3 regions of the Burkholderia sp. BCC1977 genome follow, and region 3 is predicted to be linked to each of the others. Evidence: predicted binding sites of a transcription regulator. Region 3 holds the regulator's gene; each other region holds the start of a gene.
The links. Region 3 encodes LexA, which represses DNA repair genes until DNA is damaged. Its sites were predicted from a motif close to ACTGTATNNNNATACAGT; they were not measured.

Region 1 (10,383 bases), on a different contig from region 3:
ACACCGCGAGCAGCAGGATCGACGCGACGAACGGCACGCGCCAGCCCCAGTTGCCGAACGCTTCCTCGCCGATGAACGTGCGCACGCCGAGGATCACCAGCAGCGACAGGAACAGGCCGAGCGTCGCGGTCGTCTGGATCCACGCGGTGTAGAAGCCGCGGCGGTTCGCCGGCGCATGTTCGGCGACGTAGGTGGCCGCGCCGCCGTACTCGCCGCCGAGCGCGAGGCCCTGCAGCAGCCGCATCGCGATGAAGATCACGGGCGCCGCGATGCCGATCGATGCATAGCCGGGCAGGAAGCCGACCACGAAGGTCGAGATGCCCATGATCACGATCGTCACGAGGAACGTGTGCTTGCGGCCGACGAGGTCGCCGAGCCGGCCGAACACGATCGCGCCGAACGGACGCACGGCGAAGCCGGCCGCGAAGCCGAGCAGCGTGAAGATGAAGGCGGCGGTCGGATTGACTCCGGAGAAGAAGCTCTTGCTGATGTAGGCCGCGAGTGATCCGGCCAGGTAAAAGTCGTACCACTCGAACACGGTGCCGAGCGACGACGCGAAGATCACCTTCTTCTCTTCGCCCGTCATCGGCGAGTGCGAAATTTGCTCGCCTAACGTTGCCATGAATCGTCTCCAAGTCCCTTGATATAGATGTGCGGCCGCCTTGGGTGGGCGGGCCTGTCGACGATTATTGGCACGGAAACTTACGGCGCACTGACTCGCGGGCACAAAACGACTGCGCGTTAACCCGCGCCGAATCGGTTGTTTCGCGCCCCGATCGTGTCGCAAACGGTTGGTAAAGCGCCGGTTTCGATGCGATCGCGGCGCGGTACGCGGGGTGGGCCCGCGCGTGTCAGGATGGGTCGGGGGCGGCGTCCGACAACGGCAGGCTGATGCGCACGAGCGTGCCCGCGAGGCGCGGTGTGCTCTGGTAGACGTGATCGTCCAGCGTCAACGTGCCGCCGTGCTGCGCGGCAATCTCGCGCACGATCGCGAGCCCGAGGCCGCTGCCGTCGCCTTCGCGGCCGAGGATCCGGTAGAAGCGCTCGACCACGCGGTCGCGTTCGGCGGCCGGGATGCCGGGCCCGGTGTCCTCGACCTCGAGATGCACGCGCCGCGCCGCAGGCTCGGTCCGCACGCGCACGGTGATGCGGCCGCCCGCGGGCGTGTAGCGGATCGCGTTGTCGACCAGGTTGCCGAGCATCTCGCGCAGCATCACGGGATTGCCGTCGACGTCGAGCGGCGCGTCGTCCTCCGGGCCTTCGTAGCCGAGGTCCATGCGCTTCGCGAGCGCGGCCTGCACCCAGTCGCGCACCGTACGGCGCGCCAGTGCGGCGATCTCGACCGGCTCGAACGTCAGCCCGCTCGCGCGGTTCTCGGCGCGCGCGAGCGCGAGCAGCTGCGTGACGAGCCGCGCGGCCTGCTCGGAGCTCGTCGCGATCTGCTCGAGCGAGCGCTGCACGTCGGGCGGCACGGGGTGGCGCAGCGCGAACTCGGCCTGCGTGCGCAGCCCCGCGAGCGGCGTCTTCATCTGGTGCGCGGCGTCGGCGATGAAGCGTTTCTGCAGCGCCATGTTCTGTTCGAGGCGCGCGAGCAGGTCGTTGAACGACGTGACGAGCGGCTCGATCTCGGGCGGCGCGCGCTGCGCCTCGACGGGCGACAGGTCGTCGGGCCGCCGCGCGCGGATGTGCGCCTGCAGCGCGTTGAGCGGCGCGAGCCCGCGCGACAGCCCGAACCACACGAGCAGGATCGCGAGCGGCAGGATCACGAACTGCGGCAGGATCACGCCCTTGATGATGTCGTTCGCGAGCGCGTTGCGCTTGTCGAGCGTCTCGCCGACCTGCACCAGCACGGGCTGCGTGCCGCTCGGCTCCGGCAGCGCGACAGTCGTATACGCAACGCGCACGTCGTTGCCGCGCAGCAGGTCGTCGCGGAACACGACGACGCCCGGCGGCGGACGGTCCTCGTCGCGCGGCAGCGGCATGTCGGCCTCGCCCGCGACCAGCTCGCCGCGCGTGCCGAGCACCTGGAAGTAAACGCTGTCGACGTTGTCCGCGCGCAGGAAGTCGCGCGTCTGCTGCGGCAGCGTCAGCTCGGCGACGCCGTTGACCGGATGGATCTGCCGCGCGAGCACGTACGCGTTGGTCTCGAGCGCGCGGTCGAACGGGCCGTTCGCGATCGTCTTCGCGACGAGATAGGTGACGGCGATGCTCATCGGCCACAGCAGCAGGAGCGGCGCGAGCATCCAGTCGAGGATTTCGCCGAACAGCGAGCGCGGGCGCGCGGCCTCGGGCGTGTCGGTTTCGTCGGGGGGCGCGAACGGGTTCTCGTAGCGTGCGTCGCGCGCGGCGTCGGCGGCGGACGATTGCTCGCCGGTCGGATGGCGGGAATGGGCCGGCGTGGCCATCGCGGCGACCGCCGGTTTCAGCGCAGCGGCGTGCCGGCCGCCGCGGGCTGGGGCGCGGCCGAGTCGGCCGGCGCCGCGGGCGCGACTTTCTCGAGGCAGTAGCCGAGGCCGCGCACGGTGGAAATCCGCACGCCGCTCGGCTCGATCTTCTTGCGCAGCCGGTGCACGTACACTTCGATCGCGTTATTGCTGACTTCCTCGCCCCACTCGCACAGATGGTCGACGAGCTGCTCCTTCGACACGAGCCGGCCGATGCGCTGCAGCAGCACTTCGAGCAGCCCGAGCTCGCGCGCGGACAGATCGAGCACGCGCTCGTTCGCATACGCGATGCGGCCGACCTGGTCGAACGCGAGTGAGCCGTGGCGCACGACGGTCGGGCCGCCGCCCGCGCCGCGCCGGGTCAGCGCGCGCACGCGCGCCTCGAGCTCGTTGAGCGCGAACGGCTTGGCCATGTAGTCGTCCGCGCCGAGGTCGAGCCCCTTCACGCGCTCGTCGACGCTGTCGGCGGCGGTCAGGATCAGCACGGGGAGATTGGAATTGCGCGCGCGCAGGCGCTTCAGCACGTCGAGCCCGGACATCTTGGGCAGCCCGAGATCGAGGATCAGCAGGTCGAAGGCCTGCATCGACAGCGCGGTATCGGCCTCGACGCCGCTCTTCACGTGGTCGACCGCATAGCCCGATTGGCGGAGTGACCGGGTGAGGCCGTCCGCGAGTATGCTGTCGTCTTCGGCGATGAGAATTCGCATGTTGCTGACTGGTGGCCGGCGGGGCGTTCGCGCCGGCGCGGCTGTCTCCGAAGTTATCCGTGTACAACGCAGCCTGCATTGCGGGCTTGCACAAAACACTGTTTTTTTATACAGTGTCTGCATTCGTGGGCGGCGCTTGAAAGCGGGCGCGCCTCTGACAGACGCTGCTCATCATAGCAAAGGACGATTCATGGAAGATAGCAAGAAGGGCTCCGGGATGACCGCCGAGAAGAGCAAGGCGCTGGCGGCCGCACTCGCACAGATCGAGAAGCAGTTCGGCAAAGGGTCGATCATGCGGATGGGCGACGGCGAAGCGACCGAAGACATCCAGGTCGTCTCCACGGGCTCGCTGGGTCTCGACATCGCGCTCGGCGTCGGCGGCCTGCCGCGCGGCCGGGTGGTCGAGATCTACGGTCCGGAATCGTCGGGTAAAACCACGCTCACGCTGCAGGTCATCGCCGAACTGCAGAAGATCGGCGGCACGGCTGCCTTCATCGACGCCGAGCACGCGCTCGACGTCCAGTACGCGTCGAAGCTCGGCGTGAACGTGCCGGAGCTGCTGATCTCGCAGCCGGACACCGGCGAGCAGGCGCTCGAAATCACCGATGCGCTGGTGCGCTCGGGCTCGATCGACATGATCGTCATCGACTCGGTCGCGGCGCTTGTGCCGAAGGCCGAAATCGAGGGCGAGATGGGCGATTCGCTGCCGGGCCTGCAGGCTCGCCTGATGTCGCAGGCGCTGCGCAAGCTGACGGGCACGATCAAGCGCACGAACTGCCTCGTGATCTTCATCAACCAGATCCGGATGAAGATCGGCGTGATGTTCGGCAACCCGGAAACCACGACGGGTGGTAACGCGCTGAAATTCTATGCATCGGTGCGTCTCGATATCCGCCGGATCGGCTCGATCAAGAAGAACGACGAGGTGATCGGTAACGAAACCCGCGTGAAGGTCGTCAAGAACAAGGTGTCGCCGCCGTTCCGCGAAGCGATCTTCGACATCCTGTACGGCGAAGGCATTTCGCGTCAGGGCGAGATCATCGATCTCGGCGTGCAGGCGAAGATCGTCGACAAGGCAGGCGCCTGGTACAGCTACAACGGCGAGAAGATCGGTCAGGGCAAGGACAACGCGCGTGAATTCCTGCGTGAGAATCCGGAAATCGCCCGCGAGATCGAGAACCGCATTCGTGAGTCGCTCGGCGTCGCTGCGATGCCCGATGGCGCAGGCAACGAAGCCGAGGCGATGGACGAAGAAGAGTGATGGTCGGGCGCCGAGGTCAGGCTGGCGAACCGGAACCGAGCGACACGCCCGAATCGGCGGGTCGCTCCGGCCGGCGAGCCGCATCCTCGGGTGCCGACCGGCGGGGCGCGGGCAGCCATGCCGCGAACCGCACCGCGACGAGGGCATCCGACGATGCCCTCGTTTCGTTTGAGATGACCGCGCCGGTCGATCCGTTCGACGACGACGAATCGTTCGACGCGCACGACCGGTCGCGCCGTCGCGTGTCCGGTGTCAGCTTCCCGGGCGAGCGCGCAGCCGATGCGGCGGCGTCGGTCAAGGAAGATGTGTATACACGCAGCAGCCAGCATCCGCGTCGCACGCGCCGTGCGTCCGGCGGCTCAGGCAGCGCCGCTTCCGGCGACGCGTCCGGCATCGCCGAGCGCAAGTCGTCGAAACCGCCGCGTTCGCTGAAGGGCCGCGCACTCGGCTATCTGTCACGGCGCGAATACAGCCGCACCGAACTCGCGCGCAAGCTCGCACCGTATGTCGGCGAGGACGAATCGGTCGAGCCGGTGCTCGATGCACTGGAGCAGGAAGGCTGGCTGTCCGACGCACGCTTCGCCGAGAGCCTCGTGCATCGCCGCGCATCGCGCGTCGGTGTCGCGCGCATCGTCAGCGAACTGAAGCGCCATGCGGTCGGCGACAGTCTCGTCGAGGAAGTGAATGCGCAATTGCGCGAGACCGAGTGGACACGCGCGCAGGCCGTCTGGCGCAAGAAATTCGGTGCACTGCCGCAAACGCCCGCCGAGCGCGCGAAACAGGCGCGCTTCCTTGCCGCGCGCGGCTTCTCGAGCGCGACCATCGTGAAGTTGCTGAAGGTCGGCGACGATTTCCTGATCGACGACTGACCGGTTCGATCGCGCGCGCCGCGCGCGATTTTGCTGCAATGCAACCGTTTCCGGACAGGCGGGAATACCCGCCGTCGCGGCCGGCTGCCTCAAATACCCAATATGCTAAAATCCACGGGTTTTCCTCTTCGGCCTCAACCTCCAGCATGCCGCTATCCGAGCCCGTGCCCCGACAGTTGCGACATCGACGCGCAATCCGAGCGGAAGCTTACGAGCGCGGCGACGGCCTGTGGGACATCGAAGCCTGCCTGACCGACCACAAGCCGCGCGATGTCGCGCTTGCGTCGGGCATCCGGCCCCAGGGCCTGCCGATCCACGAACTCTGGCTGCGCGTGACCATCGATCGTGACCTCAATGTCGTCGACGCCGAAGCGTCTTCGGAATGGGTTCCCTATCCCGGTCACTGTCAATCCGCCCCTCCCGCCTATCGGGCCCTCATCGGGCTCAATCTCTTCCGCAATTTCCGCCGCAACGCGAACCGGCTGCTCGCCGGCGTCGCGGGCTGTTCCCATCTCACCGAACTGTGCGCCGTGCTGCCGACGGCCGCGATCCAGGCGTTCGCCGGTGATGTGTGGAACGTGCGCGAAGAGGGGGGCGAAGGCCCGGATCATGACGGCGAGCACGTCGAACCGCCTTTCCAGCTCGGCCGCTGCCGGGCCTTGCGGTTCGACGGCGAGGTCGTGCGGCAGTACTACCCGCGCTGGTATGGCGCGAGCCGGCCGGACGTGCCCGGTGAGGGCAGCACGAAGGAATGAACGGAAATCATTCGAAGAAGCGTCTTAAGCGACATTTCATCCAACTCTCAGACTGAAGGGAATCACGCATGAAGATTCACGAGTACCAGGGTAAGGAAATCCTGCGGAAATTCGGAGTCGCGGTACCGCGCGGCAAGCCGGCGTTCTCGGTTGACGAGGCCGTCAAGGTGGCAGAAGAGCTCGGCGGCCCGGTGTGGGTCGTGAAGGCTCAGATTCACGCGGGTGGCCGTGGCAAGGGCGGCGGCGTGAAGGTGGCGAAGTCGATCGAGCAGGTTCGCGAATACGCGAACCAGATCCTCGGCATGCAGCTCGTCACGCACCAGACCGGTCCGGAAGGCCAGAAGGTCAACCGTCTGATGATCGAAGAAGGCGCCGACATCAAGCAGGAACTGTATGTCAGCCTCGTCGTCGATCGCGTGTCGCAAAAGATCGTTCTGATGGGTTCGAGCGAAGGCGGCATGGACATCGAAGAAGTCGCCGAAAAGCACCCGGAACTGATCCACAAGGTCATCGTCGAGCCGTCGACCGGCCTGCTCGATGCGCAGGCAGACGACCTCGCCGCGAAGATCGGCGTGCCGGCTGCTTCGATTCCCCAAGCGCGCGCCATCCTGCAAGGCCTGTACAAGGCATTCTGGGAAACCGATGCGTCGCTGGCTGAAATCAACCCGCTGAACGTCTCCGGCGACGGCAAGGTCATCGCACTCGACGCGAAGTTCAACTTCGACTCGAACGCGCTGTTCCGCCACCCGGAAATCGTCGCGTACCGCGACCTGGACGAAGAAGATCCGGCTGAAATCGAAGCGTCGAAGTTCGACCTCGCGTACATCTCGCTCGACGGCAACATCGGCTGTCTCGTGAACGGCGCAGGCCTCGCGATGGCGACGATGGACACCATCAAGCTGTTCGGCGGCGAGCCGGCGAACTTCCTGGACGTCGGCGGTGGCGCGACGACCGAGAAGGTCACGGAAGCGTTCAAGCTGATGCTGAAGAACCCGGACCTGAAGGCGATCCTCGTGAACATCTTCGGCGGCATCATGCGCTGCGACGTGATCGCGGAAGGCGTGATCGCCGGTTCGAAGGCCGTGAACCTGAACGTGCCGCTCGTCGTGCGCATGAAGGGCACGAACGAGGACCTCGGCAAGAAGATGCTGGCCGATTCGGGCCTGCCGATCATTTCGGCGGACAGCATGGAAGAGGCTGCGCAGAAGGTCGTCGCGGCTGCCGAAGGCAAGTAAAGGCGCCCCCGGACCTGGCGCTGCGCGTCAGGCCCCCCGTGGGGGTCAAGAAAACTTGGGGCTGCCCGGCGTTTTCTTGAAGGCTATCGAATACGCATGGCGGCGCGGCTGATACGCGACGCCAATCGAACAGAGGTCAAAATACATGTCGATTCTGATCAACAAGGACACGAAGGTCATCACGCAGGGCATTACCGGCAAAACCGGTCAGTTCCACACGCGCGCCTGCCGTGAATACGCAAACGGCCGCGAAGCATTCGTCGCGGGCGTGAACCCGAAGAAGGCCGGCGAAGATTTCGAAGGCATTCCGATCTACGCGAGCGTCAAGGAAGCGAAGGCGGAAACCGGCGCGACCGTGTCGGTCATCTACGTTCCGCCGGCAGGCGCAGCCGCTGCGATCTGGGAAGCGGTCGAAGCCGACCTGGATCTCGCGATCTGCATCACGGAAGGCATCCCCGTGCGCGACATGATCGAAGTGAAGGACCGCATGCGTCGCGAAGGCCGCAAGACGCTGCTGCTCGGGCCGAACTGCCCGGGCACGATCACGCCGGACGAGCTGAAGATCGGCATCATGCCGGGTCACATCCACCGCAAGGGCCGCATCGGCGTCGTGTCGCGTTCGGGCACGCTGACGTATGAAGCGGTTGCTCAGCTGACGGCGCTGGGCCTCGGCCAGTCGTCGGCAGTCGGTATCGGCGGCGACCCGATCAACGGTCTGAAGCACATCGACGTGATGAAGATGTTCAACGACGATCCGGATACGGATGCGGTCGTGATGATCGGCGAAATCGGCGGTCCGGACGAAGCCAACGCCGCTCAGTGGATCAAGGACAACATGAAGAAGCCGGTCGTCGGCTTCATCGCGGGCGTCACGGCGCCCCCGGGCAAGCGCATGGGCCACGCCGGCGCGCTGATCTCGGGCGGTGCGGATACGGCCGAAGCGAAGCTGGAAATCATGGAAGCGTGCGGCATCACCGTCACGCGCAACCCGTCGGAAATGGGTCGCCTGCTGAAGAAGGCACTGTAATTTCCGTGTGGTTCGTCCTGCAGAAAACGCCGGCTTTGCCGGCGTTTTTTGTTATGCTCGCGCAATGAATTTGTAAGCCCCGGGCATGCGCCGCATGTCCCTGCGTTGACCCGGGCCGCCTGTCCGACAGCCGTTGCCCCGTACCCGATACTGCTCATGCTTGAATTCCTGACGTCGCTCCACTGGGGCGCGGTGTTTCAGATCGTCATCATCGACATCCTCCTCGGCGGCGACAACGCGGTCGTGATCGCGCTCGCGTGCCGCAACCTGCCGGCCAACCAGCGGCTGCGCGGCGTCGTGTGGGGCACGGCCGGCGCGATTCTGCTGCGGGTCGCGCTGATCGCGTTCGCGGTAGCGCTGCTCGACGTGCCGTTCCTGAAGTTCGGCGGCGGCCTGCTGCTGCTGTGGATCGGCGTCAAGCTGATGGCGCCGGACGCCGACGCGCACGACAACGTGAAGCCGGCGGACCGGCTGTGGGACGCGGTGAAGACGATCGTGATCGCCGACGCCGTGATGAGCCTCGACAACGTGATCGCGATCGCCGGCGCGGCCGAGCAGGCCGATCCGTCGCACCGGCTGGCGCTGGTGATCTTCGGGCTCGTCGTCAGCGTGCCGATCATCGTGTGGGGCAGCACGCTGGTGCTGAAGCTGCTCGACCGCTTTCCGGTGGTCGTCGCGCTGGGCGCCGGGCTGCTGGGCTGGATCGCGGGCGGGCTGATGGTGCACGACCCGGTCGGCGACCGCTGGCCGGTGCTCGATACGCCGGCCGCGATCTACGGCGCGAGCATTGCCGGCGCGCTGTTCGTCGTCACCGCCGGTTACGCGCTCCGGCGCCGCCGCGGCGTCCCGCACGCGCATTGACGTTGGCCGTCCGGCCGACTGCCGGGGCCGCGGCCTGCTGGCTACGATCGAAACGCCTGCCTGATTCGGCAGGCGTTTTTCGTTTCCGGAGCCAGTCATGTTCGAAGCCTTTTCCGTTTCCCTGTTCCGTCGCATCGCCGCCGATCTGCGGCGCGCGCGCCGGCCGGTGCCGCGCTGGCGGCCGGCCGGCTTCACGTTGATCGAGTTGATGATCGTGCTTGCGATCGTCGGCGTGATCGCGGCCTATGCGATTCCCGCCTATCAGGATTACCTCGCGCGCTCGCGGGTCGGCGAGGGGCTCGCGCTTGCGTCGTCCGCGCGGCTCGCGGTCGCCGACAATGCCGCGAGCGGCGCGGGCCTCGACGGCGGCTACAGCCCGCCGGCCGCCACCCGCAACGTCGAATCCGTCGTCATCGACGGCGATTCGGGCCAGATCACGGTGGCGTTCAGCGCCCGCGTGGCCGCGGCCGGCGCGAATACGCTCGTCCTGGTGCCGTCCGCGCCGGACAAGGCCGACACGCCGACCGCGCGCGTGCCGCTGAAAAAGGGCGCGATGCAGGCCGGTGCGATCGCATGGGAGTGCTTTGCCGCCGGCAAGGCTGCGTCGTCGCTGCCGGCGCCGGGCGCGGGGCCGCTGCCGGCGGAGGCCGCGACGTTGCCCGCGAAATATGCGCCGGCGGAATGCCGCGCGTAGTGTCGGGGGCGTGCCGGCGAGTGCGGGGCTGCGTGCACGGCACGGCACGGCGCCGGCCGTGCCGGCGGGGCCCACCGGTCCCGCGGCATCGGGTGACGGTGCGACGGGACCGCACAGAGGGGGGAAAGTTTTGTATAGTGCGCCGGTTGCTGACATCCGGTTCGCTCATGCCTTCTACTTTTTCCCGTTCGTTGCCGCTCGTTGCGCTGGCTGTCGCCCTGATCGTGCCGTACTCGATCACGAATCACACGTATCCGATCCCGACCTTCTACTCCGAGTTTGCCGCGCTGGTGCTGTATCTGCTGGTGGGGCTCTCCGTCGTCCTGCTCGCGCGCACGGGCCGCCCGGCCGAGCCGTTCGCCGCGCCGGCAGCGTTCGTCGCGCCGCTCGGGTTCGCGGCGGTGCTGATCGCGCAGGTCGCGCTGATGCCGCTGAAGGTGCCGTCGATGAACTGGCTGGCGGTCGGCTATCTGGCCGCCGCGCTGGTCGCGATGCAGGCCGGCTACACGCTCGCGCGCGAGGGGCTCGCC
Region 2 (10,383 bases), on a different contig from region 3:
GAGCGCGACGTCGACGCGATCGCCCGCGCGCATCTTGCGCAGCTGGTCTTCCTTGAAGTTCGCGTCGACCCACAGCCCCGACGCGGGCACGACCGTCAGCAGTGGCACGCCGACGTTCGCGAGCATCCCGACGCGGCCGGTGCGGTTGCCGACGTAGCCGTCGACCGGCGAGCGGATCGTCGTGTATTCGACGTTGAGCGCCGCGACGCGTTGTGCGGCGAGGGCCGTGTTCACGCGGGCCCGCGCATCGGCGAGCTGCGCGCCGAGCACGTCGAGCTGCCGCTTCGATGCGAGCAGTGCGGCGTCGCTGCGTGCGACGGCCGCATCCGCCTTCGAATAGTCGGCGTCCGCGCGTTCGACGATCTGGTTCGACACCGCCTCGGATTTGACGAGCTCGCGGTAGCGCACGCGGTCGGACGACGCACGCGTGAGTTCGGCCGACGACGCATTCCGGTCCGCCGCATGCTGGCCGATCACCGCGTATTGAAGTTGCTGCTTCGCATCGAGTTCGGCCACCGTGGAGCGCGCGCTGTCGACTTCCGCGGTCGCCTGCGCGAGCTTCGCATCGTAGTCGCGCGCATCGAGCTGCACGAGCACGTCGCCGGCCTTCACGCGCTGGTTGTCGGTGACGAGAATCCGGTCGACGAAGCCGTTCACCTTCGGCGCGAGCACCGTGACGTCGCCGCCGACATACGCATCGTCGGTGCTTTCCTGGAAGCGCAGCACGAACAGCCAGTCGAGCGCCGCGGCCGCGACCGCGACGACGACGGCGGCCACCGCGATCCGCATCCACGGCACGCGGCGTTGCTTTGCCGGCCGGTCGGTTGTGGCTGCCTCGCGGGAGGCAGCGGCTTGGGTCGTTTCCATCGATTCACCTATGTATATGCACTTATTGAAACGACCGACGACGCGTCGCCGATCGGGAAGAGGTGCTAGCGTTCCGGCAGGTTGTGCGTGATCCGGAACAATTCGTCTCTGAGGCGGGCCGCCCGGGCCGGCCCGAACCGCTGCTCGAACGCCTCCTGAGCGGCGAGCCAGTGCACCTGCGCGTCGGCGATCTTCGTTTCGCCGTGCGCGGTCAGCGCGAACGTCTGGCGGCGGCAACGCGGCTCGATCCGGCCCGTCACCAGCGCCGCGCCGACCAGCGGCTTGAGCGCGCGCAACAGTGCGGTGCGCTCGATCACCAGCACCGCCGACAGCGTCGCCATCGTCAGGCCCGGGCGCTCCCGCAGCAGCGCGAGGATGCTGTACTGCGACGGCGTGACGCCCGCCCGCGACAGGTAGCGCTCGTAGAACTGCGAGATCCGCCGCGCGGCTTGCCGGACCGCGAAGCAATCGTCATCGGTGAGCGTTGTCTTGTGCATGTGCACATATTAGGCGGCAGGATGGCCTGAAGCGAGGGGCGGGGCAGGATCAGATTGGTGTCGTGGCTGTACCAATCGGCGGCTGAACGGCGCGTGCCCGCGCCGGATCACGCCGCGGCCGGAACACGCCAGCCTTCGCGGTCGCAGTACGCGGCCGTGTAGTCGATGAATGCCTTGACTTTCGCGGGCAGCAGCGCGCGATTCGCGTAAGCGAGCTTGATTTCCACGAACGCGTCGACGAGGTCGGCGCCTTCGAGCAGCTGAACGAGCGTGCCCGACGCGAGTTCGGCTTCGACGAGCGTTCTCGGCACGACGCCGATGCCGAAGTCGTGCATCACCATTTCGCGGTTGAAGACGGGGCTGTTCGACGAGATGTCGAAGCTCAACGGCACGGTCAGCGTATCGCCGTCGACGCGGAACGACAGCGCGGGCCGGCGCAGCGACGGCGACAACGCCACGAACGCATGGCCGGCGAGCTCGGCCGGTGTGTCGGGGCGCGGATGCGCGCGCAGGTAGGCGGGCGTCGCGACGATCACCACCGGAATGCGTTCGATCATCCGCACCACGGTCGTCTCGCTCGTCAGCATGTACGGCACGACGATGCCGATGTCGTAGCCTTCGCCGACGAGGTCGACCGGGCGCTCGGTCAGCGTGACGTCGAGACGCACCTTCGGATGCGCGGCCTTGAAGCCGGCGATCAGCGGCACGAGCCGGTTCAGCGCGGCCGTCGTATGCGCGACGAGGCGCAGCAGCCCCTCGGGCTCGCGCGTGTGCGACTGCGCCTGCGCTTCCAGCGCGTCGAGTTCGTCGAGCACGGCCGCGCAGCGCTCGTAGATGCGCTCGGCGGTTTCGGTCAGCGACACCTGGCGCGTGGTCCGGTGCAGCAGGCGGCTGCCGAAGCGCGCCTCCAGATCCGCGACCGCCCGCGACACGACCGGCCGCGCGAGGCCGTGCATGTCGGCGGCACGCGTGAAGCTGCGCATTTCCACCACCGACCGGAAGATCCGCAGCTTGTCGATGTAGTCCATGTCCGTCTCCTCGAGGCGATGGCGGGGCGCCCGATGCATGCGGCCGGCCCCGGCCATTCCGTTAGGGCGGAGTGTACATTGACTTTATGCATATGCACATATAAATTGCCGATCATGAACGATATCCAGATGGCCCAGGCCTGCAACTGCCTCGCGCTGCGTCAGGCGGCGCGCTTCGTCACGCAGCTTTACGAGCGGCATCTGGCCCCGGTCGGGGTCACGCCCGCGCAGTTCTCGATCATGGCGAACCTGTCGCACCGGCCCGGCGTGGTGATGAGCGAACTTGCCGACCGGCTGGTGATGGATCGCACGACGCTGTTGCGTGCGCTGAAGCCGCTGCAGCGCGACGGCTTCGTCGCCGCGGCCGCGTCCGAGCATGATGCCCGCGCGCATGCGCTCAGCCTGACGAAACTGGGCGAGCGCACCTACGCGCAGGCGAAAGTCGCGTGGCAGGCCGCGCAGGACGAGTTCGAGACGCAGTTCGGCCACGGCCGGGCCAAGGCGCTGCGCGACGAACTGTTCAGCCTGACGGCGCAGCGCTAGGTGCAACGCGCGCGGTAGTATGACAAAAGCGATCCGGATCCACCGGACGAGACACGAGGAGCACCCCATGCTGCAGTTGAGCGAGCGCGACGACGCGATGTTGCGCGGCGCATTCGGCGACGGCGTCGCACGCGCGATGCGGATCGTCGCGCGCACGGCCGAAGTCATGTCGGCGCCGCACCTGATCGACATCACGTCCGCGCATATCGACGGCTGTCTTTACCACGGGCAGACGAGCCTCGACTTCGTCGAGTACTTCGTCGACACCGGCGCGCAGGTCGCGGTGCCGACCACCCTGAACGTCGGGTCGCTCGACCTGATCCATCCCGAGCTGTATCACGGCGACCGCACGATCCAGCGCGACGCGCAACGCCTGATGGATGCGCACCTGCAGCTCGGCTGCGAATCGAGCTTCACGTGCGCGCCGTATCAGCTGAAGAATCGTCCACGCCTGGGCGAGCAAATCGCGTGGGCCGAGTCCAATGCGATCGTGTTCGCCAATTCGGTGCTCGGTGCACGCACCAGCCGCTATGGCGACTTTCTCGATCTCGCCGCCGCGATCACCGGACGCGCGCCGTATGCGGGGCTGCACGTCGAAGCGAATCGCGCGGCGCGGATCGTGTTCAACGCGCCGGACTTCGGCAACCGGCCGTCGCGCGACATCTATTTCGCGGCGCTCGGATTGCTGATCGGCAGGATCGCCGGCGCGATCGTGCCGGCGATCGTCGGGCTGCCCGCGGACACCACCGAAGACGAACTCAAGGCGCTTGGCGCGGCCGCCGCATCGAGCGGCGCGGTCGCGCTGTTCCATGCGGTGGGCGTCACGCCCGAGGCGCAGACGCTCGACGCCGCGTTGCACGGGCAGGCGGCGCAGCGCACGGTCGATGTCGCGATGGCCGATCTCGACGAGATCCGCCGCACGCTGAACCACGGTGCGGCCGGCGATGCGCTCGTCGCGGTCGCGCTCGGCACGCCGCACTTCTCGCTGGCCGAATTCCGCACGCTCGACGCGCTGCTCGATCAGTTCGACGGCAAGCCGAAGTGCGATTTCTACGTGAACACGAGCCGCTTCATCCTGTGGGAGCTGGGCGAGCTCGGGCTTGCCCGCAAGTTCGACGCGCGTGGCGTCCAGATCGTCGTCGATACCTGCACGTACATCACGCCGGTGATGAAACAGCTGTCGGGCCTGGTGATGACCAACTCGGGGAAGTGGGCGTCGTATGCGCCCGCGAACATCGGCGTCACGATGGCATACGGCAGCATGCGCGAGTGCGTGCGTTCCGCGTTCGAAGGAAAGGTGCGATTCGATGACTGACGCAACGATCGGGAAACTGACGGGCGACACGCTCGTGCCGGGCAGCGCATGCGCGACGACCATCGTGCTCGACAAACCGCTCAGCTTCTGGGGCGGCTACGACTCGGGCGCGGGGCGGATCGTCGATCGCGGGCATCCGCAGGCGGGCGCGAGCCTGGCCGGCCGGATCATGGTGATGCCGCATGCGAAGGGCTCGAGTTCGAGCAGCAGCGTGCTCGCGGAAGCGGTGCGCAATGGCACGGGGCCGGTCGGGATCGTGCTGAAGGAGCGCGACCTGATTATCTCGATCGGCGCGATCGTCGCCGCCGAGCTGTATGCGATCGCGGTGCCGGTGGTGTGCGTGACGGACGACGTGTATGACGCGATCGTCGCCGCGACCGGCGAGGTGCGGATCGAGGCGGGTGATGGAGACGGCGGTGCGCGGATCTCCGTCGGCAACTGACGGGTAGCGTGTGGATCGTTCACGTCGGTGAGCCGCTGATCGATGCGCGCGAGGCGGTGGCGGTGCGCGGATCTCCGTCGACAGCTGGCGGGCAGCGCGTGGGTCGTTCACGTCGGCGAGGCGGGTCGGTGCGGGCGGCGGAACGCAAGCGCGCTCTTTCCGGCTTACTCGCGCGCCGGCTCGCCGGCTGCTTCGCGATACGCGCTCGGCGTCTGCCCGGCCCACCTCCGGAACGCCCGCGTGAAATTCGCCGGGTCGGTGAATTGCAGCCGCTCGGCGATCGTCTTCAGGTCGAGATCCGATGCTGACAGCAGCTGCTTCGCGTCGCGAAACCGGGCTTCGTCGAGCAGTTGCCGATAGCTCGCCCCGGCTTCCTCGAGCCGGCGCCGCAGCGTGCGCGTCGACACGAGCAACGCGTCTGCGAGCGCTTCCGGGCTCGAATAGTCGCCGGCCGTTCGCGCCAGTTCCGCGCGCACGCGCTCGACCAGATCGCCTTCGTCCTGGCGGACCTGCGCATACTCGCGTTCGACCTGGACGAGCGCCTGCCGGTGCGCGACTTCGTCGGCGAGCGGCAGCGGCCAGTCGAGCACGTCGCGCGCGATCCACAGCGCATTCGCCGCACAGCCGAATTCGACCGGCGGCAACTGGTCGCGATAACGCGCGAAATACTCGGGCTCGGGCCAGGTGAAGCGCAGCACGATCGGCGGCGTCGCGCGTCCGGACCACTGCGAGATGTTCTGCGCGAGCCCCGTCAGCACGAACTCGAACATCACGTGATGCTGCAGCACGGGGCTTGCCTGCACGCCGTGCAGTTCGAGCGTGGCACCGTGTTCGTCCTCTGCATAGGTCAGCCGGTATTGACGGTTGCGCATCCGGAAGTAGCGCTGCGTGACGACCAGCGCGTCGCGGATGTCCCGTGCGGTCAGCGTCGCATAGCCGAGGAAGCCGTGCACGGTCGGCTTCAGCAGCAGCCCGAACGCGAGCCCGATGCCCGGATCGCCGCCGATCTCGATCGCGTTGAGCACGAGCCGGCCCCATTGCGACGGCGCGACGCGCGCGTCCGGTTCGGCCAACACCGCGTCGCGCAGTCCGGTGCCCGCGCGCACGGCGGCCGGATCGACGCCGCGTGCGGCCAGCGCTTGCAGCAGCAGGCGCGTATAGGCGACCGGAATCGTCGGCCGGCGGAGCCCGAGGTGGTCCTTGCGTGACGGGGAGGTCATGTCGATTTGGCCGGAAATGACAAGCATTATGGCTGTTTGGCCCCTCACGTTCAAGGCGGCGCGCGCCTACGATGACATGCATCGCTTATCGGCAGAATCATCATGACGACTTCCTTTCCCCACCTGCTCGCGCCGCTCGACCTCGGCTTCACCACGCTGAAGAATCGCGTGCTGATGGGGTCGATGCACACGGGCCTCGAGGACAGCCGCAAGACGCTGCCGCGGCTCGCCGACTATTTCGCCGAGCGCGCGCGCGGCGGCGTCGGCCTGATCGTGACCGGCGGCTTCGCGCCGAACGTGGCTGGCTGGACCAAGCCGTTCGGCGGCACGCTGATGACCTCGGCCGGCGCGCGACGGCATCGCGTGATCACCGACGCCGTGCATGCGGACGACGGCAAGATCGCGCTGCAGATCCTGCATACCGGCCGCTACGGCTACCACCCGTTCGCGGTCGCGCCGTCGAAGATCAAGTCGCCGATCTCGCCGTTTGCGCCGCACGAACTCGGCGCGCGCGGCGTCGAGCGGCAGATCCGCGCGTTCGTCCGCTGCGCGCAGCTCGCGCGCGAGGCCGGCTACGACGGCGTCGAGATCATGGGTTCCGAGGGCTACCTGATCAACCAGTTCATCTCGATGCATACGAACAAGCGCACCGACCAGTGGGGCGGTTCGTACGAGAACCGGATCCGTCTGCCGATCGAGATCGTCGAGCGCACGCGCGAAGCGGTCGGGCGCGACTTCATCCTGATCTACCGGCTGTCGATGCTGGACCTGATTCCGGACGGCAGCGACTGGAGCGAGACCGTGCAGCTCGCGAAGGCTGTCGAGCGGGCGGGCGCAACGATCATCAACACGGGTATCGGCTGGCATGAGGCGCGCGTGCCGACGATCGCGACGTCGGTGCCGCGCGGCGCGTTCGCGTGGGTGACGAAGAAAATGAAAGGCGAGGTCGGCATCCCGCTCGTGACGACCAACCGGATCAACCGGCCCGAAGTGGCCGAGCAGATTCTCGCGGACGGCTGCGCGGACATGGTGTCGATGGCGCGCCCGCTGCTCGCGGATGCCGAGTTCGTCGTCAAGGCCGCGCAGGGCCGCGCCGACGAGATCAACACCTGCATCGGCTGCAACCAGGCGTGTCTCGACCACGCGTTCAAGAACCAGATCGCGTCATGCCTGCTGAACCCGCGCGCATGTCACGAGACCGAGCTGACCTACACGCGCGTGCAGCAGCCCAAGCGCATCGCGGTGGTCGGCGCCGGGCCGGCCGGGCTTGCGTGCTCGACCGTGCTTGCGCAGCGCGGCCACCACGTCGACCTGTTCGACGCGGCATCGGAGATCGGCGGCCAGTTCAACATGGCGAAGCGGATTCCGGGCAAGGAGGAGTTCGACGAAGCGCTGCGGTACTTCGGCCGTCAGGTCGAGCTGACCGGCGTGAACCTGCACCTGAACCGCCGCGTCGACGCGAGCGACCTGATCGCGGGCGGCTACGACGAGATCGTGCTCGCGACCGGCGTGGCGCCGCGCGACCCGAAGATTCCCGGCCAGGACGGCCCGAACGTGCTCAGCTATATCGACGTGCTCGCCGGCAGGCAGCCGGTCGGCCGGCGTGTCGCGGTGGTCGGCGCGGGCGGCATCGGCTTCGATGTCGCCGAATATCTGGTGCAGGACGGCGAGTCGCCGACGCTCGATCTGGAAGAGTGGAAAGCGGAGTGGGGCGTGACCGATCCGGCCGCGACGCGCGGCGGCGTGACGCGCGCGCAGGTCGCGGCGCCGGCTCGCGAAGTGACGCTGCTGCAGCGCAAGGCCGCGCCGCTCGGCAAGGGGCTCGGCAAGACGACCGGCTGGATTCACCGCGCGACGCTGAAGATGAAGCAGGTGAAGATGGTCGGCGGCGTGAACTACGAACTGATCGATGCGCGCGGGCTGCATGTGTCGTACGGCGAACAGCGTACCGATCACGAACTGATCGAAGCCGACACGATCGTGCTGTGCACGGGGCAGGAACCGCAGCGCGCGCTGCTCGCGCCGCTGCAGGCGGCCGGACGCTCGGTGCACCTGATCGGCGGCGCCGAACTGGCGGCCGAGCTCGATGCGAAACGTGCGATCGATCAGGGCTCGCGGCTCGCGGCGCGGCTGTAACGGACAATCGTTTCGGGTGTCGGGACGGCGTGCCTGGCGCGGCGGTGGCTGGCCTGCGCGACGGCTTGCAACTTTCCGTCCGACGACCCGGCATCCTGGGCGCGCCGACGGCGTGGAACGGATGCACCGCGTCGCCATGCAACGTGGCGACGCGATTCCGGCAGACTTCGCTCGTTACCGGCCGGCGTACGTCAGGCCGCTTCCGCCCGCTCTTCCTCTTCCGCTTCCAGCATCGCCTTGACGATCAGATAGACGGCCGGCAGGTCGTCGTCGTCGCGACGCCAGTCGACCGGCTCCTCGATGTCCGCGGCGACCAGCCGGCTGTCGCGCAGGCGGATGAACGCGTCGACCACCGTCGGATCGTTGCGGCTCAGGAAACCGGTGTTCGAGAACGCGAGTTCCTCGACGTTCAGCAGCGCCTGCCAGCTCATCGTGCGGACGGCGGCCGGATGGGTGCGGCGTCGCAGGCCGAGCGCGCGTTGGGCAGGACCGCCCACGACACGCTGCAGGTCGACGACTGCCCGCTGCGCGGCACGCTCGAAGTGGACGGGGTTGAAGCCGGGTTGCTCGGGATCGAATGCGGATGACTGGAACATGGTCGCCTCACAAAAGTCCGTCCGTCATGGGTGGCTGACGGAATTCGGGTCAAATGGTGCAAAAGCACTGTAAATATATACAGTGTTCGAGGCGGTTTCAAGTCCTGAATGCACAGGCATGTGCGACGACCCGGTTCGGACGAGCGGAGAGGTGGGAGCGCATTCGTCCGGCAAGCGATTTACACCGACGCGGCGATCGTTTCCCGCAACCACCGATGCGCCGGATCGCGATGCACGCGTTCGTGCCACAGCATCGACATTTCGTAGCCGGGGATCTCGACCGGGGCCTCCACCACGCGCAACGCGGGCGTACCGCGCACCAGACGCTCGGGCAGCATCGCGACGAGGTCGGTGCTGGCGACGGCGGACATCACGAACAGGAAATGCGGAACGGACAGCACGACACGCCGCGCGGCCCCCACTTTCGCGAGCGCTTCGTCCGTCACGCCGAAGAAGCCGCCGCCGTCGGGCGACACGATCACGTGTTCCAGCGCGCCGAACTGCGCGAGCGTCGGGCGCCGCTTCAGTTTCGGATGACCGGCGCGGCCGACGAGCACGTATCGCTCGACGAACAGCGGCAGGCGTCGCATCCCTTCCGGCGAACCCTCTGTCGTGTGGAAGGCCAGGTCGATACCGTTGCGCTCCGCGTCCTGCTCGATGCGCGGCGGCACGAGCTCGACGACGGCGAGCCGCGTAGCGGGCGCGGCCGAACGCAGCGCGTTCAGCGCGGGCAGGACGATCGTCGATTCGCCATAGTCGGTCGCGGCCACGCGCCACGTATTCGTCGCGGTTGCCGGATCGAACGGCGTCGCCGTCAGCACCGCGCGCTCGAGCGCGTCGAGCGCGTCCCGCAGCGGCTCGCGCAGCGTTTCCGCCCGTGCGGTCGGCCGCATCCCGCGCGGCCCCGGCAGCAGTAGCGGGTCGCCGAACAGGTCGCGCAGTTTCTGCAACTGCACGCTGACCGATGGCTGCGACATGTTGAGTTTTTCGGCCGCCCGCGTGACGTTGTGCTCGACGAGCAGCACGTCGAGCGTGACCAGCAGGTTCAGATCCAGTCGTTTTAGATTGTTCATGGCTATACCTGGAATATCGGGAATTCATTTCCAATATACCTGCGGCGACGGCATCCTGCAGTCATTCAATCAACGGAGCAGTGAACATGAACGTGCTGATCGTCTATGCCCATCCCGAACCGCGCTCGCTGAACGGTGCGTTGCGGGATTTCGCGGTCGAGCATCTCGAAGCGGCAGGCCATGCCGTGCAGGTGACCGATCTGTATGCGATGAACTGGAAGGCCGCGTTCGACGCGGACGACGTGACCGACCGTGCGCCCGACGCGCGCTTCGATCCCGCGCTCGATTCGAAGCGCGCGTTCGAGACGGGCACGCAGCGTGACGACATCGCGCGCGAACAGGACAAGCTGAAGTGGGCCGACACGGTGATCCTGCAGTTTCCGCTGTGGTGGTTCTCGATGCCGGCGATCATGAAGGGCTGGGTCGAGCGGGTGTATGCGTATGGTTTTGCGTATGGCGTCGGCGAGCATTCCGACCAGCACTGGGGCGACCGTTACGGCGAAGGTTCGCTTGCGGGCAAGCGCGCGATGGTGATCGTCACGACGGGCGGCTGGGCGTCGCACTACAGCGCGCGCGGCATCAACGGGCCGATCGACGACGTGCTGTTCCCGATCCAGCACGGGATCCTGTATTACCCGGGGTTCGAGGTGCTGCCGCCGTTCGTGA
Region 3 (10,383 bases):
GAGCAGCATCAGGAACGACACGACCAGCATCACCACCGCCAGCGCGGTCGCACCCGCATAGTCGTACTGCTCGAGCTTGGTGATGATCAGCAGCGACGTGATCTCGGATTTCATCGGGACGTTGCCGGCGATGAAGATCACCGACCCGTACTCGCCGAGCGCGCGCGCGAACGCGAGCGCAAAGCCGGTGAGCAGCGCGGGCAGCACGGCCGGCAGCACGACGCGGCGGAACGTCAGCCAGCGCGTCGCGCCGAGGCACGCGGCGGCCTCTTCCTGCTCGCGCTCGAAATCCTCGAGCACCGGCTGCACGGTGCGCACGACGAACGGCAGCCCGATGAAGGTCAGCGCCACCAGCACGCCGACCGGCGTGAACGCGATCTTGATGCCGAACGGCGCGAGATACTGGCCGACCCAGCCGTTGGTCGCATACACGGCGGCAAGCGAGATGCCGGCGACCGACGTCGGCAGCGCGAACGGCAGGTCGACGATCGCGTCGACGAGGCGCTTGAACGGGAACGTGTAGCGCACCAGCACCCACGCGACGAGAAAGCCGAATACCGCATTGATCACTGCGCCGCCGAGCGCGGCGGAGAACGTCAGCCGGTACGACGCGAGGACGCGCGGCGACGCGACGGCGGTGACGAACTGGTCCCACGACAGCGTCGCGGTCTTCAGGAACGTGGCGGCGAGCGGGATCAGCACCACGAGGCTCAAATAGGCCACCGTGATGCCGAGCGTCACGCCGAAACCGGGCAGCGCGCTCGGCTTGCGAAAGGTGTACGTCGTCATCGGATGCTCTTGCTGGGTCGTTGCTGCTCACGGGCCCGACGCAAACGCCGGCGCGGAGAGTCGCGCCGGCGGGCCGTCGGGGATGCGGCGCGCTGTCGTGGCGCGCCGCTGTCGTTATGGTTTGCTGCCTGGCGTTACTGCGGTTACTGCGGCTTGTAGATCGAGTCGAACACGCCGCCATCGGCGAAATGCGTCTTCTGCGCATTCGTCCAGCCGCCGAACGTGTCGTCGACCGTGTACAGCTTCAGCTTCGGGAACTGCTTCGTCAGGTCCGCCGGCACGTTCTTCGAACGCGGACGGTAGTAGTTGCGCGCCGCGATCTCCTGGCCCTGCGGGCTGTACAGGAAATTCAGGTAGGCCTCGGCCAGCTTGCGCGTGCCCTTCTTGTCGACCACCTTGTCGACCACGGCAACGGGCGGCTCGGCCAGGATGCTCACCGACGGCACGACGATCTCGAACTTGTCGGTGCCGAATTCCTTGATCGACAGGAACGCCTCGTTCTCCCACGCGATCAGCACGTCGCCGATCCCGCGCTGCACGAAGCTCGTCGTCGCCCCGCGCGCGCCCGAGTCGAGCACGCCCGCATTCTTGTAGAGCTTCGTCACGAATTCCTTCGCGGTCTGCTCGTTGCCGCCCGGCTTGTGGACGGCGTACGCCCATGCGGCCAGATAGTTCCAGCGCGCACCGCCCGACGTCTTCGGGTTCGGCGTGACGATCGAGATGCCCGGCCTGGTCAGGTCATCCCAGTCCTTGATCCCTTTCGGGTTGCCCTTGCGCACCAGGAACACGATCGTCGACGTGTACGGCGATGCGTTGTCCGGCAGACGCTTCTGCCAGTCCTTGTCGACGAGCCCCTTGTTGGCCAGCGCGTCGATGTCGTAGGCGAGCGCGAGCGTCACCACGTCGGCCTGCAGGCCGTCGAGCACCGAGCGCGCCTGCGCGCCCGAGCCGCCGTGCGACTGCTTGAAGTTGACCGTCTCGCCCGTCTTCGCCTTCCACGCCTTGCCGAACGCCTGGTTGAAGTCCTGGTACAGCTCGCGCGTCGGGTCGTAGGACACGTTCAGGAACGTCGTATCGGCCTGGGCATGCGTCGCGACGCCCAGCGCCGCCGCCGCGCCCAGCGCGAGTGTTGCGATCAGGCGGCCCACTCCGCCCACCAGCCCCGTATTGCGCTTCGCCATCCTTGGTTCTCCAGTGTTGTCGGTATTGCGATGTCGGGCCAGTCTAACGAACGGGTTACATGATTAAAAATAATCGTTCTTCATTTTTTAATACTCAAAAGTGCTAACGCAGACGGGACGGACGGTTGCGGCAGACGAACCGGCGTCCGGACGTCGCGAAATCGCGCCGGAACCGGCGCGATCGCGTCGAACCTCAAGTAACACTTGAAATTCGCGAAGTACTGTATAAAAATACAGCTCACTGTCTATCCATACAGTTCAGCCATGACCAAACTCACCGCCCGTCAGCAGCAAGTGTTCGACTTGATCCGCCGCGCGATCGAGCGCTCCGGATTCCCGCCCACACGCGCCGAGATCGCGGCCGAGCTGGGTTTCAGCTCGCCGAATGCGGCCGAGGAACACCTCCGTGCGCTGGCGCGCAAGGGTGTGATCGAGCTGGCCGCCGGCGCGTCGCGCGGCATCCGCCTGCTCGGCATCGACGACGCGCCACACCAGTTCACGCTGCCGCACGCCGGCCTGATGCAGCTGTCGCTGCCGCTCGTCGGCCGCGTGGCGGCCGGTAGCCCGATCCTCGCGCAGGAGCACATCTCGCAGCATTACGCATGCGATCCCGCGCTGTTCACCAGCAAGCCCGACTACCTGCTGAAAGTGCGCGGCCTGTCGATGCGCGACGCCGGCATTCTCGACGGCGATCTTCTCGCCGTGCAGAAGCGCACGGAAGCGAAGGACGGCCAGATCATCGTCGCGCGTCTCGGCGACGACGTCACGGTCAAGCGCCTGATGCGCCGGCCCGGCGGCCTCGAGCTGATCGCGGAGAACCCGGATTACGAAAACATCTTCGTCAAGGCCGGCAGCGCGGAATTCGCGCTGGAAGGCATCGCCGTCGGGCTGATCCGCTCGGGCGAACTCTGACAATCGGTCTCGCTGAGGAGAACATCATGGAACGCCTTTCCCGTCTGCTGCCTTTCCGTCAATTCGGTCGCCTGCGTCACCTGCGCGGCCGCACGCCCTGCGCGCCGCTGTCCGCCGCGGCGCCCGTGGTGAGCCAAGAAGTCGCAGTTGAACGGCAGGCGTCGCTGCTGCCGTCAGCGCTTCCCGCATTCGCGCGGGTCTCGCTGAACGCCGGCCTGAATCACGCTGAACCGGCACGCCGTGCGCCCGTGCGCGTCTATCACGGCCGCTCGCGCCTGATCATGGTCGGGACGATCGATGCCGTGTGCCGGATGATCGATCGCTGCATCGCCGAGGAACGATCGGCCACGCACGGCGGTCTCTGATTGCGGAACCTGTCCGCACCGGAGGCATCGTGACTGGATCGTCGGGCCGCGCGTGGCGGCTCAAGCCCCTGCTGATCGTCGGGCTGGCCGTCGCCGTCCTGGTGGCGATCGGCTACGCGTACGCATCGCCGTATGTCGCGCTCGGTCGCCTGAAATCGGCGATCGATGCGCGCGATGCGCAATCAGTCAGTGAATATGTCGATTTTCCGTCGCTGCGCATCAGTCTGAAGCAGCAGGTCACGGAAGAGTTGATGCGCCGGATCGACGCGGTGAAGAAGGACAATCCGTTCGCGGTGATTGGCGCGCTGATCGGATCTGCCTTGATCGGCCCGCTCGTCGATGCCTATGCGACACCGGAAGGGGTAGCGGCGCTGATGAGCGGCATTCCCCCGCGCGGCAATCCGGGCGAGCGGCCACCCGACTGGTCGGGCCAGCCGTCCGGTGGTGCGCCGGGCAATGCACCGGCCGCGCCGCCGGCCAATCCGGCAAGCGCCCCCGTACCGGGCAGCAATGCCACCGCCTCGGCCTCGGCTGCCTCTGCGCCGGCACCCGCGCCGGCCAGCCCGGGCGCCGCCGCGGGCCATCCGCAGCAAACGAGCGCCAGCTACCGGAATATCGATGAATTTGTCGTGACTTACCAGCGCAGTGCCGACGGCACACGCTATGCGGCGATCTTCCACCGCTTCGGCCTGTTTTCGTGGAAGCTGTCCGCGATCAACCTGCACGCGTGAGCGGTCGCGATCGGGGTCGATGCCGCTGACACGGCATGGCGAGCAACCGGCGCGGATCGCTGGACGACCCGCCCGGTCACACGATCACTGCTTCACTTTCCACTCGAGGTGGCCGCCTCTCGTTCGCGCGCGATCTCGGCTTTTTGCTCTTCCGCCGACGAACACGCGACCAGAATGCTGCAGTTCACGCGATCGAGCAGTTGCGTGTTGCCCGACCCCATCCACCATCTCGACAACCCGCTGCGGCACCGATGGCCGACGACGACGAGGTCGGCCTTCAATTCCGTCGCGAGATTCGCGATTTCGTCGATCGGATAGCCGAAGGCGAAATGGCCTTCCGCCTGAACGCCGCGCTCGCGCAGCCAGTTCACGCCTTCCTGCAGGATCTCGCGCGCGGTTTCCTCGAAGCGGCCGCACGCGACGTCGGTCAGCAACCCTGCGCTTTGCGCGATGCTCGAGCGCATGTCGACGACCGACAACAAATGCGTTTCCGCCTTCAGGTCCAGCGCGAGATTGGCGCCGCACCGCAGTGCCTTGCGTCCTTCGAGCGTGCCGTCGTAGCACAGCAGAATCTTGTTGTAGCTAGCCATGAAACCTCCCTGTCGCGACTACGTACCCTATGCACTCATCATGGTGCGCCGCAATTCCGGACGCAAGGGATGGAAAACGCTGATTCGCCACGCGAGGCGCGTCGGCGATGATGCGGTGCACGATCCGTGCGCGCATGCACCGTGCCGCGCGGGCATGCCCTGAAGAGACGCAGCCGATGCACTAGAATGGCCCGTTCGTGCCGCCGACGTGCGTTCGCCTCGGTCATGCCCATGTGACACGCATTCGCCCGATCCGTTCGCATGCGTGCCCGTCCGGCCGGCCGCGAAACGCGTCCGCGCCCGCTTACAACGACAACCTGCCCATGTCCGTTGCACCGATCGATTTCCGGAACGTCGAAAAGCGCTATGGCGACAAGCTCGTCGTCAACGACCTGTCCTTCCACGTGCAGGCCGGCGAATGCTATGGCCTGCTCGGGCCGAACGGCGCCGGCAAGACCACGACCCTGAAGATGCTGCTCGGCCTCGCGTATCCCGATGCCGGCACCATTTCACTGTGCGGCGAACCGGTTCCGTCGCGCGCGCGGCATGCGCGCCAGCGCGTCGGCGTCGTCCCGCAGTTCGACAACCTCGACCCCGACTTCACGGTCCGCGAAAACCTGCTCGTGTTCAGCCGCTATTTCGGGATGTCGGCGCAGGCTTCACGCGCACTCGTCCAACCGCTGCTCGAATTCGCGAAGCTGGAAAACAAGGCCGATGCGAAGGTCGGCGAGCTGTCGGGCGGCATGAAGCGCCGTCTGACGCTTGCACGCGCGCTCGTCAACGATCCCGACGTGCTGGTGCTCGACGAGCCGACGACGGGCCTCGATCCGCAGGCACGGCACCTGATGTGGGAGCGGTTGCGTTCGCTGCTCGCGCGCGGCAAGACGATCCTGATCACCACGCATTTCATGGAGGAAGCCGAGCGCCTGTGCGACCGGCTGTGCGTGATCGAGGAAGGCCGCAAGATCGCCGAAGGCGCGCCGCACGCGCTGATCGAATCGGAGATCGGCTGCGACGTGATCGAGATCTACGGGCCCGACCCGGTCGCGCTGCGCGACGAGCTGGCGCCGTTCGCGAAGCGCACCGAGATCAGCGGCGAGACGCTGTTCTGCTACGTGACCGATCCCGAGCCGCTCAGTGCGCGACTCAAGGGTCGCACGGGATTGCGCTATCTGCATCGGCCGGCCAATCTGGAAGACGTGTTCCTGCGGCTCACGGGCCGCGAAATGCAGGACTGATCGATCATGGACGTACGCAACTATTCCGCCGCCGCGCCGTCCGCCCCACCGCGCGAATCGCGCTTCGCGATCGCGCTGCCCGCGAATGCCACCAACTGGATCGCCGTGTGGCGGCGCAACTACCTCGTCTGGCGCAAGCTCGCGCTCGCGTCGCTGTTCGGCAATCTCGCCGATCCGATGATCTACCTGTTCGGGCTGGGGTTCGGGCTCGGCCTGATGCTCGGCCACGTCGACGGCGTGTCGTATATCGCGTTCCTCGCCGCCGGCACGGTCGGTTCGAGCGTGATGATGTCCGCGAGCTTCGAGTCGATGTATTCGGGCTTCTCGCGGATGCACGTGCAGCGCACCTGGGAAGCGATCATGCACACGCCGCTCGCGCTGGGCGACATCGTGCTCGGGGAGATCGTCTGGGGGGCGAGCAAGGCGCTGCTGTCGGGCGTCGCGATCATGCTGGTCGCGGGCCTGCTCGGCTATGCACGGTTTCCGACGATGCTCGCGGCGCTGCCCGTGATCGCGCTTGCCGGCCTCGCGTTCGCGAGCACGGCGATGATCGTCACCGCGCTCGCGCCGTCCTACGACTTCTTCATGTTCTACCAGACGCTCGTGCTGACGCCGATGCTGCTGCTGTCGGGCGTGTTCTTCCCGATCACGCAGTTGCCACCGGTCGCGCAGCATGCGGCGCACGTGCTGCCGCTCGCGAACGCGGTCGAACTGATCCGGCCCGCGATGCTCGGCCGGCCGGCGACGGACGTTGGCCTGCATCTCGCGGTGCTCGCCGGCTATGCGATCGGCGGATTCGTGGTCTCCGCCTGGCTGTTCCGGCGGCGGATGATGCGCTGACGGCCGGCGCGCCCGGCGCCGGCTCGATGCGAGGAAGTGGCGACGACCTTACTCGTCGTCATCGCTCCACGGAATCTCGACGTCGGTCAGGAATGCGACGGTCGCCAGCGGGCCGCCTTCCTGGCGGCCGAGCTTGCCGTCCGCGCGATGCCATTCGACGCGGAACTGCGTACCCGGATCGTCGGCGACCAGATACACCGCGCGCAGTTCTTCCGCATCGGCTTCGTCGACCGGACCGTCGAACGACACCAGCATCTTCTGCGGCCACAGGCCGTTTACCGGATCGTAAATGCGGTCGCCCTGCGGAATCTCGATGCTGGCCTCGACGCCGATCGTGGCGGAGGCTTCGATGATCATCGTGCCGAGCGCGTTCAGCACGGCAGTCGCCCGCGCGGAATTGGCCTGGCGGATCGCGAGATCGCCGCGCGTCAGCGCCTTCTCGAGTCGAGGATGAATCTTCGGTTGGGTCATGCGTTTTCCTGTTTGCTTCTTGTGAAGGGCACCGCACGCGTGAAGCGGCGGCGCCGGATGAATACGACGGTCGCGCGGCGGGATCGGTCGGCGCGCGCCACAGCGGCCGTCACGCGGGTCCGGTGGCCGGGCAGGTCGCGCCGCGCTCCCCTGTCGGGCACGCGAGCCGGACGTGTCCGGCCGGCGCGCCCGCTCGCCGTCCCGCCCGCGTGTCCGTCAGAACCCGAACGCGATCGCGAGCAGCCCGCTCACGATCCCGAACACGACGACGAGGCCCGTGACGATCGCCAGCATGTAAGGCTTGAACGAACGCGCGAGCATCGCGAGCGACGGCACGCTGATCGGCGGCAGCGTCATCAGCAGCGCGGCGGCCGGGCCGACGCCCATGCCGAGCGACAGCATCGCCTGGATGATCGGCACCTCGCCGGCCGTCGGGATCACGAACAACGTGCCCGCGACCGCGAACGCGATGATCCAGCCGAGATGGTTGCCGATGTCCGGGCCGATATGCGGGAACAGCCACGCGCGCGCCGCGCCGAGCAGCAGCACGAGCACGATGTATTCGGGCACCAGCCGCGCGGCCATGCGTGCGAGCAGCTTCATCCAGCGGACGAACGGATTGCCTGCGGCCGCCTGTTCGGCCACCAGCGCGGCCAGTTGCGCGTCGTCGATGCTGCGATCCTCGGGACGCGCGACGCGGTTCAGCAGATAGCCGATCCCGAACACCATCGCGATGCCGAGCACGAGCCGCAGCGCGCTCCAGTGCCAGCCGAGCACGAAGCCCATGAACACCAGCGCGGCCGGATTCAGCACCGTGTTGCCGAGCCAGAACGCGACCGCGCCGCCGGGCGACGCGTGCCGCGCACGCAGGCCCGCGACGACCGGCGCCGCGCAGCACGTGCACATCATGCCGGGCAGCGACAGCAGGCCGCCCGCGGCCACACTGCCGAAGCCGGTGCGGCCGAGCGCGCGCGCAACCCAGTGCGCCGGCAGCAGCGCCTGCACGGCCGAACCGAGCAGCAGGCCGAGCACCATGGCCTGCCAGATCGCCTTGCCGTACGCCCACGCGTAGTCGAGCGCCGCCTTCAGCGACGGCTCGGGGGCGCTCGCCGACGAACCCATCAGGATCGACTGGCCGATCGAATGATGCTCGGCGGCGACGAACGCCTTGTTGTAGTACGGGAACCATTTCACGTAGAACAGTCCCGCGACCGCGATCAGCAGGAAGGTCATCCAGCCGAGCGCCGGACTGGGTTGGGTGCGTGTGGTCGTCATCGTGTGGTGGTCGTAGGGTTGTGGTCGGTGTCGACTCGCGCCGCCGCGCCGGCGGCGGGCGATGCCGGCAGCCCGGCCTGCGCGAGCGCATCGAGCAGCGCGCGCGCCTGCTGGCGCACGTCGGCCGCGTTCGGCCGGAACGTGAACGTCAGCGCCCGGTTCGGCTTGTTGTACGTTGCGCGGTAGGTGCGCGCATAGGCGGGATCGTAATGCTTGTCGATCAGTTCGGTGAACAGGTCGGCCCGCGCGCCGGCATCGATCAGCGCATTCCAGTGCTCCACCTGGTCACGGCTGTGCAGGCCGATCAGCCGATGCAGCTGCGCCTTGAACGCGGCCGGCTCGTCGAACAGGTGGGCGTAGTCGTCAAGGAGAAACGCGATTCGCTCGTCGTGCGCCGCGTCGACCTGCACCCACGGCCCGGCGTGAAAGGCGTCGATCAACGCGATCGGCAGGTGCACGAGCCCGATCCTGCGACTTTCCGATTCGACGAACACCGGCCATTCGGGGTCGAAACGCCCGAGAGTCTCGACCAGCCCCGAATCGAAGCCCTTCTGCGACGGTTGCGGTTTGCCCGGCAGCGCGCCGAGCAGCGAGCCGCGATGACTCGCGAGCGCCTCGAGATCGAGCGTCTGCGCGCCTTCGTCGCGTAGCGCGTTCAACAGCCGCGTCTTGCCGCAGCCCGTATGACCGACGAGCGCGATATAGCGGAACCGCGTCGGCAGCGTGCCGAGCGTCGCGCACACCGACTGGCGGTACGCCTTGTACCCGCCGTCGAGCTGGCGCGCCTGCCAGCCGATCAGGTTGAACCAGGTCGTCATCGAGCCCGAGCGCTTGCCGCCGCGCCAGCAGTAAATCAGCGGCCGCCAGTTGCGCGGACGGTCGGCAAACGTGGTGTCGAGATGGCGCGCGATGTTGCGTGCGACCATCGCCGCGCCGACGCGCGTCGCTTCGTACGGCGAAACCTGGCGGTACATCGTGCCGACGATCACGCGCTCCTCGTTGCTGAGCACGGGCGCGTTCAGCGCGCCGGGGATATGGTCCTCGGCGAATTCGAGCGGCGTACGCACGTCGATGATCTCGTCGAACTCGCCGGCGCGATCGAGGGTGACAATCAGATTCTTCAATTTGGCGTCGAACAGGGGCGATGCGGCTCGGTGAGCCGCACGGGCACGGAAGGCGGATTCGCGATTATCTCACGCCCGGGCGTCTCGGGCCGCGCTTGGCAACCGGCGGGGGCGACGCGGTGCGCATCACGTCGATCAGATGGTCGCGAAACGCGCGCACCGACGCGGGCAGATCGCGCCCCGCCATGGTCTGCACCTGGATGCTGCGCTCGCGCAGCTGGGGGTTCGTGACGGGCACGACGACGAAGCCGTCCGCGTCGAAGCGGTCCCGCACCGACAGCAGCCCGGTGAACATCACCGCACCGGTACGCTGCGCGTAGCGGTACATCACCGCGGTATTGTTGCTGGTCAGCTCCGGCTCGAGCATGAGCCCGTCGAGCACGCACGCGATGTCGATCAGCTGGCGCACCGTCGTGCCGGCCTCGGGCAGCACATGCGGGTGCCCTGCGACATCGGCAAGCGACACCGAGTCGCGCGCCGCGAGCGGATGGTCGCGCCGCACGAGTGCGAAAACCGGCGCACGCTCCGTGTGTTCGACGCGCACGCCCTGCTCCGGCGCCAGGCTGAACGTCAGCCCGATGTCGGCATCGCCGTCGCGCACGCGCCGCGTCGCCTCCGCCGGCGACACGACCCACACCGAGAAATCGACGCCCGGGTGGCGCGCCTTGAAGCCCGCGAGCGCGCCCGGCAGGAAATCGATCGCGAACCCTTCCGAGCAGGCGACCTTCAGCAGGCTGCCGTGCAGCGCCTCCAGCCCGCCGATTTCCTTCATCACGTGCTCGGCCTCCAGCAGGCTGCGCTGCGCGAAGCCCAGCAGCCGTTCGCCGGCCTCCGACAGCGCCATCCCGCGCGGCCGGCGCTCGAACA

Region 1: the regulator LexA is predicted to act here: its motif matches at 3,249-3,266, upstream of recA (recombinase RecA).
Region 2: the regulator LexA is predicted to act here: its motif matches at 8,711-8,728, upstream of U5771_RS02510 (DUF2471 family protein).

What each region holds. Positions count from the first base shown of each region.
Region 1 is NZ_CAJPGQ010000001.1:286,228-296,610, reverse strand. Features, by position in the region: gene U5771_RS01360 (MFS transporter) at 1-622, opposite strand, end outside; gene U5771_RS01355 (sensor histidine kinase) at 852-2,405, opposite strand; gene U5771_RS01350 (response regulator transcription factor) at 2,423-3,151, opposite strand; gene recA (recombinase RecA) at 3,342-4,412, shown strand; gene recX (recombination regulator RecX) at 4,412-5,281, shown strand; gene U5771_RS01335 (DUF2889 domain-containing protein) at 5,428-6,036, shown strand; gene sucC (ADP-forming succinate--CoA ligase subunit beta) at 6,105-7,271, shown strand; gene sucD (succinate--CoA ligase subunit alpha) at 7,417-8,298, shown strand; gene U5771_RS01320 (TerC family protein) at 8,455-9,159, shown strand; gene U5771_RS01315 (pilin) at 9,257-9,853, shown strand; gene U5771_RS01310 (PglL family O-oligosaccharyltransferase) at 10,021-10,383, shown strand, end outside.
Region 2 is NZ_CAJPGQ010000002.1:107,967-118,349, forward strand. Features, by position in the region: gene U5771_RS02470 (HlyD family secretion protein) at 1-867, opposite strand, end outside; gene U5771_RS02475 (MarR family winged helix-turn-helix transcriptional regulator) at 933-1,364, opposite strand; gene U5771_RS02480 (LysR family transcriptional regulator) at 1,472-2,392, opposite strand; gene U5771_RS02485 (MarR family winged helix-turn-helix transcriptional regulator) at 2,507-2,935, shown strand; gene U5771_RS02490 (aconitase X) at 3,003-4,250, shown strand; gene U5771_RS02495 (aconitase X swivel domain-containing protein) at 4,243-4,692, shown strand; gene U5771_RS02500 (AraC family transcriptional regulator) at 4,857-5,939, opposite strand; gene U5771_RS02505 (NADPH-dependent 2,4-dienoyl-CoA reductase) at 6,015-8,048, shown strand; gene U5771_RS02510 (DUF2471 family protein) at 8,240-8,644, opposite strand; gene U5771_RS02515 (LysR family transcriptional regulator) at 8,824-9,717, opposite strand; gene U5771_RS02520 (NAD(P)H-dependent oxidoreductase) at 9,804-10,383, shown strand, end outside.
Region 3 is NZ_CAJPGQ010000009.1:148,865-159,247, forward strand. Features, by position in the region: gene cysT (sulfate ABC transporter permease subunit CysT) at 1-789, opposite strand, end outside; gene U5771_RS10685 (sulfate ABC transporter substrate-binding protein) at 933-1,970, opposite strand; gene lexA (transcriptional repressor LexA) at 2,235-2,882, shown strand; gene U5771_RS10695 (hypothetical protein) at 2,909-3,247, shown strand; gene U5771_RS10700 (DUF2939 domain-containing protein) at 3,277-3,978, shown strand; gene U5771_RS10705 (universal stress protein) at 4,071-4,568, opposite strand; gene nodI (nodulation factor ABC transporter ATP-binding protein NodI) at 4,892-5,806, shown strand; gene U5771_RS10715 (ABC transporter permease) at 5,813-6,646, shown strand; gene U5771_RS10720 (hypothetical protein) at 6,695-7,117, opposite strand; gene U5771_RS10725 (permease) at 7,334-8,392, opposite strand; gene mnmH (tRNA 2-selenouridine(34) synthase MnmH) at 8,389-9,516, opposite strand; gene U5771_RS10735 (LysR family transcriptional regulator) at 9,581-10,383, opposite strand, start outside.